Regions from separate parts of the Pantoea sp. PvP021 genome, predicted to be linked through region 1. Evidence: predicted binding sites of a transcription regulator. Region 1 holds the regulator's gene; the other holds the start of a gene.
What was found. Region 1 encodes LexA, which represses DNA repair genes until DNA is damaged. Its sites were predicted from a motif close to TNCTGTATGTACATACAGNA; they were not measured.
Positions count from the first base shown of each region.

Region 2: the regulator LexA is predicted to act here: its motif matches at 1,363-1,382, upstream of dinG (ATP-dependent DNA helicase DinG).

Region 1 is NZ_JBSRXX010000007.1:182,736-185,855, reverse strand. It holds gene plsB (glycerol-3-phosphate 1-O-acyltransferase PlsB) at 1-427, opposite strand, end outside; gene ACVKSX_RS17980 (diacylglycerol kinase) at 556-924, shown strand; gene lexA (transcriptional repressor LexA) at 1,030-1,644, shown strand; gene dinF (MATE family efflux transporter DinF) at 1,745-3,067, shown strand.
Region 2 is NZ_JBSRXX010000001.1:1,506,411-1,509,530, forward strand. It holds gene dinG (ATP-dependent DNA helicase DinG) at 1-1,335, opposite strand, end outside; gene ACVKSX_RS06965 (GNAT family N-acetyltransferase) at 1,527-2,045, opposite strand; gene ACVKSX_RS06970 (helix-turn-helix domain-containing protein) at 2,042-2,605, opposite strand; gene ACVKSX_RS06975 (MerR family transcriptional regulator) at 2,755-3,120, shown strand, end outside.

The DNA of each region.
Region 1 (3,120 bases):
GCGTTGCTTCGCCCTGGACTTCACGTCCTGGTGCGCGGCCAAACATCACCGTGACCGGCAGCATCTGAATATCCAGCTTAGGGTTATTGCGATGCAGGTCCAGGTAATCGTGAAAAATTTTCACGGATTCAACGCTGGGCACAAAATAGGGGAAGACGCGAGGGCCATTGTGGATAAAGACATGGCGCGGCAGCAGAGAACCATCAATCTCCAGCGGAGTGAGCGGGTCGGGCAGATGATGCCGCAGACACTGTGCGCGTAAAGTCAGTAAGTCGGCCTTCGAATCGTAAGGCAAAACATACATAATAGGTCGGGTCGGATCCAGACCATGTTCAGACACGGGATCGGCCGGAATGGCCTTACTTTTTACCAAAAACGACAGTGGTAAATTAAGCAGTTTGTAATAGAGTTTACGCCAACCTGACATAGACAACATGAAGCCTCTTGTTAGCAAAGCGCCGCAAGCATACCAGAAAGCGCAGCGAAGATCTGTGGTGGTGCCAATTGCACGCAGCCCAGACATTGACGTCAATCCGATGAAAGGGTTCCCACATCATGGCAAATAATGCCACCGGACTTATCAGAATAGTAAAAGCTGCAGGTTACTCATGGCAGGGACTGCGTGCCGCCTGGCAACATGAAGCGGCGTTTCGGCAGGAAGCGCTGGCTGCGCTGGCTGCTATTGTTATCGCGTGCTGGCTGGATGTCGATGTGGTCTCCCGCATCCTCATGATTGGGGCGGTGGTGCTGGTGGTCATTGTTGAAATCCTCAATAGCGCCATTGAAGCAGTGGTCGACCGCATCGGTCAGGAGCATCATCCGCTGGCGGGCCGGGCAAAAGACATGGGCTCGGCGGCGGTGTTGATCAGCATCTTACTGGCACTCTTCGTCTGGATCGCGCTGCTCTGGACACATTTGCGATAAGCCTTCCATAACGCGTCTGAGGGCGCGTTTTCCCTGACAATCGGTTTCCATTTCACCAATACCTGTATATACTCACAGCGACTGTATAAACAACCAGGGGGCGGGATGAAAGCATTAACCAGCAGGCAGCAGCAGGTCTATGACCTGATTCGCGACCATATTTCTTCAACGGGCATGCCGCCTACGCGTGCCGAAATCGCCGCGCAGCTGGGCTTCCGTTCGCCGAACGCGGCAGAAGAGCATCTGAAAGCGCTGGCGCGCAAAGGCGTCATCGAGATCGTTTCCGGTGCATCGCGCGGCATTCGACTGTTAATGGAAGAAGAAGCCTCAGAAGGGCTACCGCTGATTGGCCGGGTTGCTGCCGGTGAGCCGATCATGGCGCAGGAACATATCGAAACCCACTACAAGGTCGATCCGGGCCTGTTTAAGCCGTCTGCTGACTTCCTGCTGCGCGTCAGCGGAATGTCGATGAAAGATATCGGGATTATGGATGGCGACCTGCTCGCGGTGCATAAAACCCAGGATGTGCGTAACGGCCAGGTTGTGGTTGCCCGCATTGATGATGAAGTCACCGTTAAGCGCTGGAAAAAGCAGGGTGCTATCGTGCATCTGCTGCCGGAAAACAGCGATTTTGACCCGATTGTCGTCGATACCCGTGCGCAGTCACTGACCATAGAAGGTCTGGCTGTTGGCGTGGTGCGCAACGGCGAGTGGCTCTGATTCTTCTGCCAGCGTGCATTCGCCTTCTCTGATGCTATTCTGTCTGCCCTAATTTTGTCGCTGCCTCTTTTGCGCAGCGACACTGAGCACGGAACGGCGAATGCGCTTTATTACGGCAACCGATAAAAATCTCTGGCGGCTTGCGCTGCCGATGATCCTTTCAAATATCACCGTTCCCTTACTGGGAGTGGTCGATACTGCAGTAATTGGTCATCTCGACAGCCCTGTCTATCTTGGCGGGGTTGCGGTCGGGACTACAGTGACCAGCTTCCTCTTTATGCTGCTGCTTTTCCTTCGAATGAGTACCACTGGCCTTACGGCGCAGGCATTTGGCGCTGGCGATAAAATGGCGCTGGCACGCGCGCTGACTCAGCCGCTGATCATTGCGCTGCTGGCGGGCGTACTGTTCATCGCTTTGCGTTATCCGATTATTCAGCTGTCGACCCATCTGGTTGGCGGCAATCCCGATGTACTCGAACAGGCGGCACTGTTTATTCAGATTCGCTGGCTCAGTGCGCCTGCCACGCTGGCAAACCTGGTCATTCTGGGCTGGCTGCTGGGCGTGCAGTATGCACGCGCGCCGGTGATCCTGCTGGTGGTGGGCAACCTGGTTAACATCGTGCTCGATCTCTGGCTGGTGATGGGGCTGCACTGGGGTGTCGCGGGGGCGGCAACCGCCACGGCGCTGGCGGAATACATTACGCTGGTTGTCGGCAGCATCATGGTCTGGCGGGTGTTAAAACTGCGCGGAATTACGCTTAGCCTGTTGAAGCAGAGTTGGCGCGGTGACAGCGGCCGGCTGCTGCGACTGAACCGGGACATCATGCTGCGCTCTCTGATGCTGCAGCTCTGCTTCGCCTCGCTGACCGTACTGGGTGCCCGGCTGGGTCCGGATGTGGTGGCGGTTAACGCAGTATTACTGATGTTCATCACTTTTACGGCTTACGCGCTGGATGGCTTTGCCTATGCGGTTGAAGCTTTTGCGGGTGAGGCGCATGGTGCAAAAGATGGCAGCAAGCTCCTGCGCGTCTGGCACTCTGCCTGTCGGCAGGCGGTGGTGGTGGCGCTATTCTTCTCGCTAATCTATGCCATTTTTGGCCCGCAGATCGTTACCCTGCTGACCTCTCTTCAGTCACTCCAGCAGACAGCGGACCGCTATCTGGTCTGGCAGATGATAATGCCGCTGATCGGCGTCTGGTGTTATCTGCTGGATGGCATGTTCATCGGAGCGACGCGCGGGCGTGAGATGCGTAACAGCATGGTAGTTGCCGCAGCAGGCTATTTTCTGACGCTGCTTAGCGTACCGGTGTTAGGTAACCATGGTCTGTGGCTGGCGGTCACGGTTTTCCTGGCGCTGCGCGGCCTGTCGCTGTGGCTCATCTGGCGTAAGCACTGGCGTCAGAACAGCTGGTTTGATGCATGAGTCAGCAGTGGCTGCACGCAAGCCGATACGGATTATTCTGTATTATTCCACGG
Region 2 (3,120 bases), on a different contig from region 1:
CAGCTGGTCGCTGACGCGGATGCCAGCGCAGTGAAACAGCAGGTGCGCCTGACCTTCACGCAGCTCGCGGGTGATCCACTTTGACACCGGCGCGCCAGAGGCTTTTTCCATCGCCGCCAGCCGCCACAGTTTGCTGACCGATTCGAACCAGCCAAACTGGCGATTGAGCTGCAGCAGATTGCGATGCAGTCGCACCACATCCACCTTGCCGGTCTGCTCGCTCAGCGCATTAATCAAACCTTCACTCAGGCCGCGCAGCGCATCGCTGAGCTTAAAGAGCCGGGCGCAGAGATCCAGCAGCTCCTGCGGCAACGCGCCCAGCACAAAGCGGAATTCGCCCGGCTGGTTATGCGGTGGCAGCAGCGGATTCAGCGCCTGAGCGGTAATCGTCAGCAGTTCGCGCAGCTCATCGCAGTGCGCTTTCAGCCGCTCCGGGTTAGCCAGCGGCGGCGGCGATTTTGGCCGCATCTGCGTCATAATGCTCTCTACCAGCTTGATAAAGAGGTCAAGCTGCAGGCTGCTCCAGCCCGGCGTGATGTCGGCGCTCATCTCCAGCGCATCGCGGGCCACTTCCGGCAGGTGATGCCCTTCATCCAGTACCAGCATCAGGTTTTTTGCCGGTGGCAGCACCGACTCATTCTCCATTGCGGCCATGACCAGCGCATGGTTCGCCACCACTACATCCACCTGCTCGATTTCGCGCCGCGCCACAAAGAACGGGCATTCACGATACCAGCGACAGTGTGCGCCAAGGCAGCTCGCTTTGTCGGTGGAGAGCCGCTGCCACAGGCTGTCGCTGACGTTCTCGTCGCTGTGATCGCGCAGGCCGTCCCACTGATAGCGATCCAGCGATTTCTGCAACCGGCCACACTGCGTCTGCTCCTCTTTAGTGCTGCTGACGGCGTCATCGTCCAGATAAAGCAGCAGATCGCCCTGCTCATCGTCATCAGCCGCCATCGCCGCCAGATTACGCGGACAGACATAGCGCCCGCGACCAAAGGCGGCGGTAAAGGTGAGATCGGGAATGATTTTTTTCAGCAGCGGCAGATCTTTGGTGAAGATTTGATCCTGCAGCGCCACGTTGGCGGTGCTGATCACCAGCCGCTTCTCCTGGGCGCGGCTGGCGGCGATGCCCGGGATCAGATAAGAGAGGGTTTTGCCCACGCCGGTTGGCGCTTCAACCGCCAGATGGCGCGAATCGTCGCCCGCCAGGCACTTCGCCACTTCGGCGATCATCTGGCGCTGCGGCGCACGCGGGATGAAATCAGGCACCTGCTGCTGAAGCGCTTTATACCACTGCGCTATCTGGCTTTTTACTGCGGCTGTCAGGGCCATGATTTGCGTTACCACACCGAAAATATGGCCTGTATTTTTACACAGTATCCTGTTGGCGTCAGCTTTCGCGCCGAATTTTTCGTGCGACGTCGTAAATTTCAGCAGTTGCCCGTTTCAGGGTCGTGCGGGCAGCCCGTCAACCCGGGCCGGTCCGGCACGAAGAAAGGCCAGCCGCATGAGCTAGCGGCTGGCTACGCCAGCACTTTGTACATATAGGTGGTGGCATCCAGCACGCCTGCGGTGGATTCGGCATAAAACGGGATCGACCCCGCTACCTGCCAGCCCAGCGAGCGATAGAGATCGCTGGCGACATCGCCGCTGCGCGTATCCAGCACCAGCAGCGTTTTGCCCTGCGCACGGGCCTGCTGCTCAGCGCGCTGCATCAGCTCACGCGCGATGCCCTGACGGCGCGCCTGCGGATGCACCAGCAGTTTGCTGATCTCCGCCCGGTGTCGGCCATTAGGCATCGCGCTGCCACTGAGAATGACCGTGCCCACGATGCGACCGTGCTGCCGCGCAACGAATAGTTCGCTGTCGCCGTCTGCCAGACCGGCGATCCGCTGCTGCCAGAATCGCGTTATCACCTCTTCGTCTTCAGCATCAATAAAACCGACGCTGGCGCCGTCTGCCACACAGGCCTGCAGCACCGCCGTGAGTTCATCCAATTGCGGTTGCGCTTCGTCGGCGCGAAGTATTGTGTAATCGATCATGGTTTCGCCACCACCAGTAAATAGCGCGCGCCGTCAGTCAGGTGCGCCTCAAAAGCCGATTTCCCGACCAGATGAAAACGTAAGCAATCACCGGGCTTCAGCGCCCACTGCTGCGCCCCCATCGTGACGATGAGGCCGCCCTCGCGTAGCCAGATATGCTGCTCCAGACCCTGAATGGGTGGCGCATCGTAATCTATACGTGCACCAGGCCGTAATTTGCCCTCAATCAGTTCGCATCGGAAATGAAGCGCAGGGGGTGAGACATTCCGGCGAATAAATCCGCTGGATTCATCCTGCCACACGGGCTGCTGGTCATCTCTGATCAGCAAACTGGACTCCTCCTCCACTTCACTGAGCAGGCGCGACATCGTTAATCCGTAGGCAACACACAGACGGTTAAGCAGCGCAGCAGTAGGGCTGGTCTCGCTTCGCTCAATGCGCGATAATGACGCACGACTGATGCCCGTTGCGACAGCAAGTTCATCCAGCGACCAGCCGCGTTGCAGGCGTAATTCTGCCAGCCTCACCGCCAGTCGTTGCTCCGTATTCAGCTCTGACATGGTGATTTCTCATATTTGGGAAAAATTCTCTTTTATGAGATATAACGGAGAAACGGCGTATCAGTCAAGTTGTACATCGAGAAATGTATTGTACAACTTAGTCGGCTTCGTTATGGTAATTGCACTCAGACCAATCGAAAGAGGAATTTATGACCTTATACAGTATCGGTGACGTCGCCGAGCGCTGTGGCATAAACCCAGTCACCCTGCGCGCCTGGCAGCGTCGTTATGGCTTACTGAAGCCGCAACGTACCGAAGGCGGACATCGTCAGTTTGACGAAGAGGATGTTCATCGCATCGAAGAGATCATGCGCTGGATTGAAAGCGGCGTGCCGGTCGGTAAAGTTAAGGCACTGCTGGAAGGTGGCGATGTTGATGCCCATGACGGCTGGACCACACTCCAGGATGAGCTGATCAGCGTCCTGCGTCACGTCAGACCCGCTAAACTTCGTAATAAAATTGCCGCGATTGGTCGCGAACATCCGATTGATGCGCTGATCGATCATGTTTTTATG